Regions from separate parts of the Rhizobium sp. CB3090 genome, predicted to be linked through region 2. Evidence: riboswitches for the same ligand, from Rfam matches in the RefSeq annotation. Region 2 holds a riboswitch; each other region holds the start of a gene.
The links. A riboswitch is a leader RNA that binds a small molecule or an ion and turns the genes downstream of it on or off. The one in region 2 is predicted to bind thiamine pyrophosphate.
Positions count from the first base shown of each region.

Region 1 (3,274 bases), on a different replicon from region 2:
TTGCCGCCGACGGCACCGAGCTCTTCGGTTCGCTGCTCTCGCCGCAATGCCTCGGCATCATCGCTTTCGGCGCCCTCTGCGCGCTGGCCTGGGTCTTCGTCGAACGCCGTGCACCGGAGCCTATCGTGCCGATGACGCTGTTCCGCAACCCGACCTTCGGCCTGCTGCTGATCATCTCGGTCACCAGCGGCGCTGTCGCGATCGGCATGGTCAACTACTTCGCGCTCTTCCTGCAGACGACGACCGGACTGTCGCCGTCGATGGCCGGCCTGCTGTTCATCCTGTTGACCGGAGGTATCGTCTGCGGTTCGCTTTCGGCCGGCCGGCTGATCTCGATCAGGGGCCGCTACAAGCCCTTCGCCATCGCCAGCGCCGCCTGCAGCACCATCGCCTTCGCCGCACTGGCGCAGGCCCATGCCGGCACGCCCATCGTCTTCATCGGCGCGCTGATGCTGCTGCACGGCATCGGCATCGGCTTGGCGCAACAGGTTCCGGTCATCGGCGTGCAGAATGCCGCCGCAAGGGGTGATGTCGGTGCGGCCACCGGCGCCGTGACGCTCTCGCGCATGGGCGGCGCCTCGATCGCCATTTCCATCTATGGTGCCATCATCGCCGCCAAACTCGGCAATGTCGGCGTCTCCATTCCGGGCGTCGCCAACATCGAGGAACTGACGCCGAAGATGATGGCGGCCTTGCCGGAGGCCACGCGCGAAAGCGTCGCCAATGCCTACGCGAGCGCCTTCAGTCCGCTGTTCATGACGGCCGCTGCCATCTGCTTCCTCGGCCTGCTGACGGCGATCACATTGAAGAACGTGCAATTGCCCGGCGCCGCCAAGACGCTCGACAGCCGGACAGCCGCCCACGCCGCCGAGTAAAAAAACGCGTCCTGCAATCGACAAGGGAATCATCCACTTTTTATTCCCTTGTCATCCCTTCATCACAGGACTAAACCTGCCAACGCTCTAACGGGGTGCCTTATGTCTTTTCAAGACATCTGGCTGAGAGGCTTTCACCGGCCAACCCGCGGAACCTGATCCGGCTAACACCGGCGGAGGGATTAGACGCGTGACACAATCATAGCGCCCTTTTCCCGTTCAAGACAAACCAACGAAGAGGCGCTGTCATGCCCAACCGATCGCTGTTATCACTGTTTGCCGGCTTGGCTCTCGCCGCCGGCGCGACGCTTTTTGCCGCTGAGCGCGCCGAAGCCGCCGACAAGACGCTCACCATCTATACCTATGAGAGCTTCACCGCCGACTGGGGTCCGGGCGCCAAGGTCAAGGCCGCTTTCGAGAAGACCTGCGGCTGCACCGTCAATTACGTCAGCGTCACCGACGGCGTCGCGCTGCTTTCCCGGCTGAAACTGGAAGGTACGGGCACCAAGGCCGACGTCGTTCTTGGCCTCGACACCAATCTCGTCGACGAAGCCAAGGATACCGGCCTGTTCGATGCCAGCGGCATAGACACCTCCGGCCTCAAGGTTCCCGGCGATTTCAAGGACGATGTCTTCGTCCCCTATGATTACGGCCATTTCGCCGTCGTCTATGATACGCAAACGATCAAGAACCCGCCGAAGAGCATGAAGGATCTGGTCGAAGGCGATCCGTCGCAGAAGATCGTCATCGAGGATCCCCGCACCTCGACGCCGGGTCTCGGCCTGCTGCTCTGGGTGAAGTCGGTCTATGGCGACAAAGCTGCGGAAGCCTGGACAAAGCTCAAGGGCCGCATCTTGACCGTGACGCCCGGCTGGTCGGAAGCCTATGACCTCTTCACCAAGGGCGAAGCGCCGATGGTGCTCTCCTACACGACATCGCCGGCCTATCACATGATCACGGACAAGACCGATCGCTATCAGGCCGCCGCCTTCTCCGAAGGTCACTACATCCAGATCGAAGTCGCCGGCCTGATCAAGTCGTCGCCGAACAAGGAGCTTGCCCGCGACTTCCTGAAATTCATGATCTCGCCAGGCTTCCAGGACACCATCCCGACCAACAATTGGATGATGCCGGTCTCGGCGACGTCCGAGCCGCTCCCGGATGCATTCAGCAAGCTGGTCGTCCCGTCGAAGACCTTCCTAATGAGCCCCGACGCGGTCGAGAAGAACCGCAAGGCCTGGATCGACGAATGGCTGGCCGCCACCAGCACCAATTGACGGTGAGATGTTGCTGACGGCGCCGGAGAAAAGACATGCCATTGCCGGCGGGGCCTTCAGCCTCGCCAGCATCGTGTTTTTCATCGGCCTTGCCATCATCACCCTACTTGCCGCCGGCATCGAATCCGCCGGCGGTAATCCGCTTACCGATCCCTATCTTCTGCGCGTGCTGCGTTTCACACTGCTGCAGGCGACACTGTCCACCCTTCTTTCCGTCGCGCTTGCAATTCCCGTCGCCCGTGCGCTGGTGCGGCAGCCGCGTTTCCCCGGTCGGCTGTGGCTGATCCGCCTGATGGCTGTCCCCATGGGCTTGCCGGTGCTGATCGGTGCACTCGGCCTGCTCGGCATATGGGGGCGTCAGGGCATCTTCAATCAGGCGCTGACGGGGCTCGGGCTGTCGCAACCGGTCAGCATCTACGGGCTGACCGGCATCCTGCTCGCGCACGTCTTCTTCAACCTGCCGCTGGCCGCCCGCCTGATGCTTGCCGGGCTGGAGCGCGTGCCGGCGGAATATTGGCTGATGGCCGGCGGACTCGGCATGCGCCCGGCCTCCGTCTTTCGTTTCATCGAATGGCCAATACTGCGCGGCCTCATTCCCGGCGTCGCCGGTCTGATCTTCATGCTCTGCGCCACCAGTTTTACACTGGTGCTGATCCTCGGCGGCGGCCCGGCTGCGACCACGCTCGAAGTGGCGATCTATCAGGCACTGCGCTTCGATTTCGATCCCGGCCGCGCCGTGGCCCTGTCCCTTCTGCAGATCGTGGTAACCGCCGCAGTTCTCAGTGCGATGGCCTTGCTTCCGGCACCAGACGATCATGGGCTGACGGCGGGCCGTGCCGTACAGCGGATCGACGGAACATTGCCCGCCGCCAAATTGGCCGATAGCGCGCTGCTCCTGCTCGCCACCCTGTTCATCGGCCTGCCGCTCGCCTCCGTGGTCGTCACCGGCCTGAAGGCAGATCTTCTCAGGCTTATCAGCCAGACGGTCTTCCTGCAGGCGACCCTGACCAGCCTCGCAATCGCTTTCGCTGCCGGCATTCTGGCGGTCCTGGCCTCCTTCGCCATTATCCGAGCCCGCGCAGCCATATCGGCCGAACGCAGGAAAGTGCCGCGCCTGCGTGG
Region 1 covers NZ_CP121662.1:3,314,269-3,317,542, forward strand. Annotated here, with positions in the region: gene QA646_RS15940 (MDR family MFS transporter) at 1-875, shown strand, start outside; TPP riboswitch at 957-1,074, shown strand; gene thiB (thiamine ABC transporter substrate binding subunit) at 1,124-2,152, shown strand; gene thiP (thiamine/thiamine pyrophosphate ABC transporter permease ThiP) at 2,160-3,274, shown strand, end outside.
Region 1: linked by a shared signal. The riboswitch ahead of thiB (thiamine ABC transporter substrate binding subunit) and the one ahead of thiD (bifunctional hydroxymethylpyrimidine kinase/phosphomethylpyrimidine kinase) in region 2 are both predicted to bind thiamine pyrophosphate.

Region 2 (3,274 bases):
ATGGCCGTCGTCATCCCGATCACCGGATACCTGCTGCAGCGGCTCAACACTCGGCCGGTTTTCATTCTCGCCATGTCGCTGTTCAGCGCCGGCACGCTGATATCGGCGCTGGCACCTGGGTTTGTCGTCATTGTCATCGGCCGCATTGTGCAGGCATCGGGCACGGCGATCATGATGCCGCTGCTGATGACGACGGTGATGACCCTGGTACCGCCGGAATCCCGCGGCAGGACCATGGGCAATATCTCTGTCGTCATATCGGTAGCGCCGGCCATCGGGCCAACCATTTCCGGCCTTATTCTTTCCGCACTCGAATGGCGCTGGCTGTTCCTCCTGGTGTTGCCGATCGCGCTGTCGGCATTGGCGCTCGGCGCCTTACGGATAAAGAATGTGACGGTTCCGACCACGGCGCCGATCGATATTCTTTCGATCTTCCTCTCCGCCATCGGCTTCGGCGGCTTCGTCTATGGCCTTAGCGGTCTGGGTGAAGCGGCACTTCATCCGCCGGCGATATCGCCGTGGATTCCGCTTCTGACCGGCGCTGTCGTCATCGCGGTTTTCATATTGCGTCAGTTGCAATTGCAAAAACAAAATAGAGCGCTGCTCGATCTGCGTACTCTGACCACAAAGACATTCACGATCGCCGCGGCCATGATGGCGGTGCTGATGATGTCGATGTTCGGCGTCTTCATCCTACTGCCTATCTACCTGCAAAACGTGCTGGGATTGTCGACCCTGGAAACCGGGCTGCTGTTGCTCCCCGGTGGGCTGATCATGGGCCTTTGCGCCCCAACGGTCGGGCGCCTGTTCGATAGATTCGGCCCGGCGCCGCTGATCATTCCGGGAGCGATCATACTCAGCGTGGTGATGGGCGGACTGGTCTTCATACAGCAGGATACACCATTCTGGATGCTGCTGGTCGCCCATATCGTGCTCAGCATCGGTCTTGCCCTGATGTTCACACCACTGTTCACCGTCAGCCTGGGATCGCTGCCGCCAAACCTTTATTCGCACGGCAGCGCCATGCTCGGCGCGACCCAACAGGTCGCCGGCGCCGCCGGCACCGCGCTGTTCGTCGCGATCATGACCCTGCGAGCCACCAGCCTCTCCGCCGGCGGCGTCGGTGCCCTGGCCGCAACGACCGGCGGCATCAAGGCGGCATTTCTCTGCGGGACGATCATCTCCCTGGGAGCGATCGTAGCTGCGTTGTTTATCAGAAAGCCGGAACACGGGCCGGATATGGGACACCGCCACTAGACGATTTGTTAATGACAGGACGGTCTTTCTCTGCGAAAAAGATGCCGATGAGAGACAGGGGCGCCCGTCGTGTGATGGGCTGAGAAGCACCCTTTGAACCTGAACCAGATAATGCTGGCGGAGGGAGTCGCTCGGGGTCTCGGCGTGCTCTTGTCGTCATCCCCGCGCCTCGCCCCGCCCGAACGGGGCAATATGCAAAACAACACTGTTCCCGGCATACTGATGACAGCAATGCGGTCAAACCCTCCGCTAGTGCCTTGCATCACCAACTTAGTCGCGATCTCCGGTGCACTATCCACCGGCTGGATCAGAAAGGCACGCCCATGATCCGAAACGTCCTATCCATCGCCGGCTCCGACCCTTCCGGCGGCGCCGGCATCCAGGCCGACCTCAAGGCATTTTCTGCCCGGGGCGTCTATGGCATGGCGGCGCTGACCGCGTTGACGGCCCAGAACACGCAGGGCGTTTCCGCCGTCCACCCTGTTCCTCCGCAATTCGTCGCCGAACAGATCAAGGCGATCTTTGCCGATGTGCGCGTCGATGCCGTCAAGATCGGCATGATCGCCAATGCCGCAATCGCCGAAGCCGTTGCCGATGCACTCGCTCCTCACCAAGGCGTTCCGATCGTGCTGGACCCCGTCATGATCGCCAAGGGCGGAGCAGCGCTGCTTGCCGCGGATGCTGTAGACATCCTGACTGAGCGGCTTCTTCCGCTGGCCACGCTGTTGACGCCCAATCTGCCGGAAGCAGCCGCACTTCTGCACGAATCGGAGGCCGAAAATCGCGAGACGATGGCCCGGCAGGCGGAAGCCCTCATAAGGCTCGGTGCGCGGGCTGTTCTGGTCAAGGGCGGACATCTTGCCGGCAATGAGAGCCCGGACGTGCTCGCAAGCCCGGAGGGCCTGATCTGGTTCGAGGCCGGCCGCGTTCCGACGGGGAATACGCACGGAACCGGCTGTACGCTAGCCAGCGCGTTGGCGGCCGAGATCGCCAAGGGCTCGGCGCTGCCGCAAGCCGTCGCCACCGCCAAAGATTATCTTGCAGGCGCGGTTGCCGCGGCCGAAACGCTGTCCGTCGGGACAGGGCACGGACCCGTGCAACACTTTTATGCGCTTTGGCCAGCATAGGTGAGGCGGGATGAGAGCAGACAGGTCCTTAGGGCGACCATCGCCCTCGTCCGCAGAGACTTGAGAGGCCCGACCACCTGCCTCGTGAGTTGTATCGGTAGCCGAGCCTCAATCAACCGCAAGGCGTTGCGGCGATTATTTATTTGCTCTCCACTAAATGAATGGCAGCTGAACAACATACAGCTTATAGGCGAATATCTTCACCGCAATATAGGTTTGATGGATAGGCTGCTCTAGCTCGCCTTGTGCCGGCGCCGGCTATGCTGGAGGTCGATGAACGTGTGCCACAGGATCGTAGCAAGGATGATGGCGCCGCCGAAAAACGTCGCAGCCGGCGGTCTTTCGGAAAAGAACAGCCAGACCCAGAAAGGTGTCAACACGATTTCCATCGTCCCGATAAGCGCGGCTTCCGCCGGCGGCATGCGCTTTGCCCCGGCTAGAAATAGCACGAGCGCAAAGGAGAAATTGGTCGCTCCGAAGGCGGCAAGCACCAGCCAATTGTGCAGATCGAGCGAGCCGGCCGAGCCGAACGGCGCGAAGATGATGAGCGTCAGGAAGGCGCTGACGATGGTCGGCGGCAGGCTCGGTACGCTGCGATCGATGCGCGGAATGATGATAATCAGGGCGAACGAAGCCGTCATGCCGAGCGCCAGGAGATCACCGAGACCGGTGCCGCCGCCGACTGAGGCGGCGACGATGATCGCTACGCCGACCAAACAGACGCCGCCGGCAACAAGGGTTCGCCTCGGCACGCGCTCCTTCAGGATCGCCCAGCCTAGCAAGGCGGCGATGAAGGGCGCCGTGGCATAGATCATGGTCACGTTTGCAACCGTGGTCATATAGAGTGCGCCGATGAAGCAGGCCTGACTGAAGGTCTGGCATGCGATCAT
Region 2 covers NZ_CP121663.1:1,028,799-1,032,072, forward strand. Annotated here, with positions in the region: gene QA646_RS23470 (DHA2 family efflux MFS transporter permease subunit) at 1-1,257, shown strand, start outside; TPP riboswitch at 1,304-1,400, shown strand; gene thiD (bifunctional hydroxymethylpyrimidine kinase/phosphomethylpyrimidine kinase) at 1,581-2,384, shown strand; gene QA646_RS23480 (DMT family transporter) at 2,618-3,274, opposite strand, start outside.

Region 3 (3,274 bases), 690 kb from region 2:
AGCTGCGGGCGGTATCGGGATCAAGCGACAAGTTGAACTGATCCTCCCAGCGGAATTCGAAGCGGGCACGCGACAGTGCATCGTCGCGGACTTGGGCGGCCGGATGCCCCTTGGCAAGATCGGCCGCATGGGCGGCGATCTTGTAGGTGATGACGCCGGTCTTAACGTCGTTGCGGTCGGGCAGGCCCAGATGTTCCTTCGGGGTGACGTAGCAGAGCATGGCCGTGCCGAACCAGCCGATCATTGCCGCGCCGATGCCCGAGGTGATGTGATCGTAGCCCGGCGCGATATCGGTCGTCAGCGGCCCGAGCGTGTAGAAAGGCGCCTCGCCGCACACGGCAAGCTGCTTGTCCATGTTCTCCTTGATCTTGTGCATCGGAACATGGCCGGGGCCTTCGATCATCACCTGGCAATCTTTAGCCCAGGCGATCTTCGTCAGTTCGCCCAATGTCTCAAGCTCGGCGAATTGCGCGGCATCGTTGGCATCGGCGATCGAGCCAGGACGCAGGCCGTCGCCGAGTGAGAAGGAGACGTCATAGGCACGGCAAATGTCGCAAATTTCCTCGAAATGCTCGTAGAGGAAGTTTTCCTTGTGATGATGCAGACACCACTTGGCCATGATCGAGCCGCCGCGCGAGACGATACCGGTGACGCGATTGACGGTCAGCGGAATGTAATGCAGCCGCACGCCAGCGTGAATGGTGAAATAGTCGACACCCTGTTCGGCCTGCTCGATCAGCGTGTCGCGATAGACTTCCCAGGTGAGATTTTCGGCGATGCCCTCGACCTTTTCCAGCGCCTGATAGAGCGGCACCGTGCCGATCGGCAGCGGCGAATTGCGGATGATCCATTCGCGGATGTTGTGGATGTTGCGGCCGGTCGAGAGATCCATCACGGTATCAGCACCCCAGCGGGCGGCCCAGACCATCTTTTCGACTTCCTCGGCCATCGAGGAGGTGACGGCGGAATTGCCGATATTGGCGTTGATCTTCACCAGGAAGTTCCGGCCGATGATCATCGGCTCGCTTTCCGGGTGATTGATGTTGGCCGGGATGATCGCGCGGCCGGCGGCGACCTCCTGGCGGACGAATTCCGGGGTCACATGATCCGGAATATGGGCGCCGAAGCTCTCGCCATCACGAACCAGGGCTTCAGCCTTTGCCTTGCGGCCGAGATTTTCGCGGATGGCGATGAATTCCATTTCCGGCGTGATGGTACCGGCGCGTGCATAGGCGAGCTGGGTCACGGCCTTGCCATTCTTGGCCCGTAGCGGCTGGCGCTTGGCCGGGAACTCCGGCGTCAACCGCTCGCCGGTGACGAAGCCATTATCTTCGGGACGCACATGCCGGCCCTCATAGGCCTCGACGTCGCCGCGGGCGAGCACCCAGTCGCGACGGAGCTGCGACAGGCCCTGCTCGATGCGGATATCGGCACCTTCGACGGTATAGGGTCCGGAGGAATCGTAGACGACAACGGGCGGCTCGCCCGCCGTCGGATGGACGCTGATCTCGCGCATCGGTACGCGGATATCGGTGTGTATGTCTCCGGGGATATAGATTTTTTGCGATGCCGGCAGCGGGCCGGTGGTGACGGTCGGGGTGAGGTTCTTTGCGGCAATATTCATGGTTTGAGGCTCCAAGTTGCAGTTGGAGACCCAGTCAATCAGCCGGAATGATGGAAAGACGCCGGCATAGAATCCACGCGGAATCCGAAGCCTCGAGCGCTTGCACCGTCCCTACGCCAGTATGAACTGGATCAGGTTCAACGGGTCACTGCGCCCACAATCGGCAAAGCCGCATTGCCTAGCAGTATCTCAGCCCCTTGCCGGGACCCCCCTGGTGAATGTCGCAAAGACTATGTCCGGGCCTCAGCCCATGTCAACCCTGGAACCACGACTGCGGCGGACCGGGTCGCACAGACTCGCCCGCATCAGACTAAAGTCCTACTCATGACAAGACTTACGTCCGAGGGGACAATCTTTGGTCCGAATGGCATGGATTTGTACCGACCGCTGCTCCAGTTCCCTCGGGCGAAGAAAGCGGCGGGATGTCCGATCGCTTTTGCGAAGAATGCGGAGAAGGTCGATGAACATGAATGGCGTCCCCGGAAACAGCATCCTCGCCCTGGCGCTTGTCGCGGTTTTCGACGGTAGCAGCATCACCGTGTTGGCTGCGGGATAGTCGACCATGCAACAAACAAAGCGAATCCTAGTTACGGGCGGTGCAGGTTTCCTCGGCTCATTCCTGTGCGAACGACTTTTGGAAGAGAAACAAGAGGTTATTTGCGTAGATAATTTCTTTACGGGACGTAAGAGCAACGTCTCCCACCTGCTGGACAACAGGTCTTTCGAAATCGTCCGTCACGACATCACCTTTCCCCTCTATGTAGAGGTCGACGAGATCTACAATCTCGCTTGTCCGGCAAGTCCGGTTCACTACCAGTATGATCCGGTGCAGACGACCAAGACCAGCGTCCATGGTGCGATCAACATGCTGGGCCTCGCCAAGCGGGTCGGCGCAAAAATCCTCCAGGCCTCCACGTCCGAAGTCTATGGCGATCCCGAGATCCATCCTCAACAGGAGGACTATTGGGGAAAAGTGAACCCGATAGGACCGCGATCCTGCTACGACGAGGGCAAGCGCTGCGCCGAGACCCTGTTCTTCGATTACTGGCGCCAGCACCGGCTCCAGATCAAGGTGGCGCGCATCTTCAACACCTACGGTCCAAGAATGAGCCCCGATGACGGCCGTGTCGTTTCCAACTTCATCGTGCAGGCGCTGCAGAACAAGCCGATAACGGTTTATGGCAACGGCCAGCAGACGCGGTCGTTCTGTTATGTCGACGACCTCATTGACGGCCTGGTTCGTCTGATGGGGACAAAGGAAGATGTCACCGGCCCGATTAATCTAGGCAATCCGGTCGAGTTTACGATGTTGGAGCTTGCCACGCTCGTCATAGAACTGACCGGGAGCCGATCGAAGATAAAATATATGCCCTTGCCTGCCGATGATCCCAGACAGCGACGGCCGGACATCGGCCTCGCCACGAGCGAACTCGGCTGGAAACCGAAGGTCCAGTTGCGGAACGGGCTTGCCAGAACGATCGCCTATTTCGACGACTTGCTTTCGTCGGACCGCTCGCATTCGATCGCTGCCGAATGACGACCGTCCTCGTCACAGGTGGGGCCGGTTATATCGGTTCCCATTGCTGCAAGGCTTTCGCCGAGGCGGGATGGTCGGTTGTCACCTATGACAATCTCTCGCGCGGCTGGCGC
Region 3 covers NZ_CP121663.1:334,621-337,894, reverse strand. Annotated here, with positions in the region: gene thiC (phosphomethylpyrimidine synthase ThiC) at 1-1,624, opposite strand, end outside; TPP riboswitch at 1,715-1,847, opposite strand; gene QA646_RS20275 (UDP-glucuronic acid decarboxylase family protein) at 2,187-3,161, shown strand; gene galE (UDP-glucose 4-epimerase GalE) at 3,158-3,274, shown strand, end outside.
Region 3: linked by a shared signal. The riboswitch ahead of thiC (phosphomethylpyrimidine synthase ThiC) and the one ahead of thiD (bifunctional hydroxymethylpyrimidine kinase/phosphomethylpyrimidine kinase) in region 2 are both predicted to bind thiamine pyrophosphate.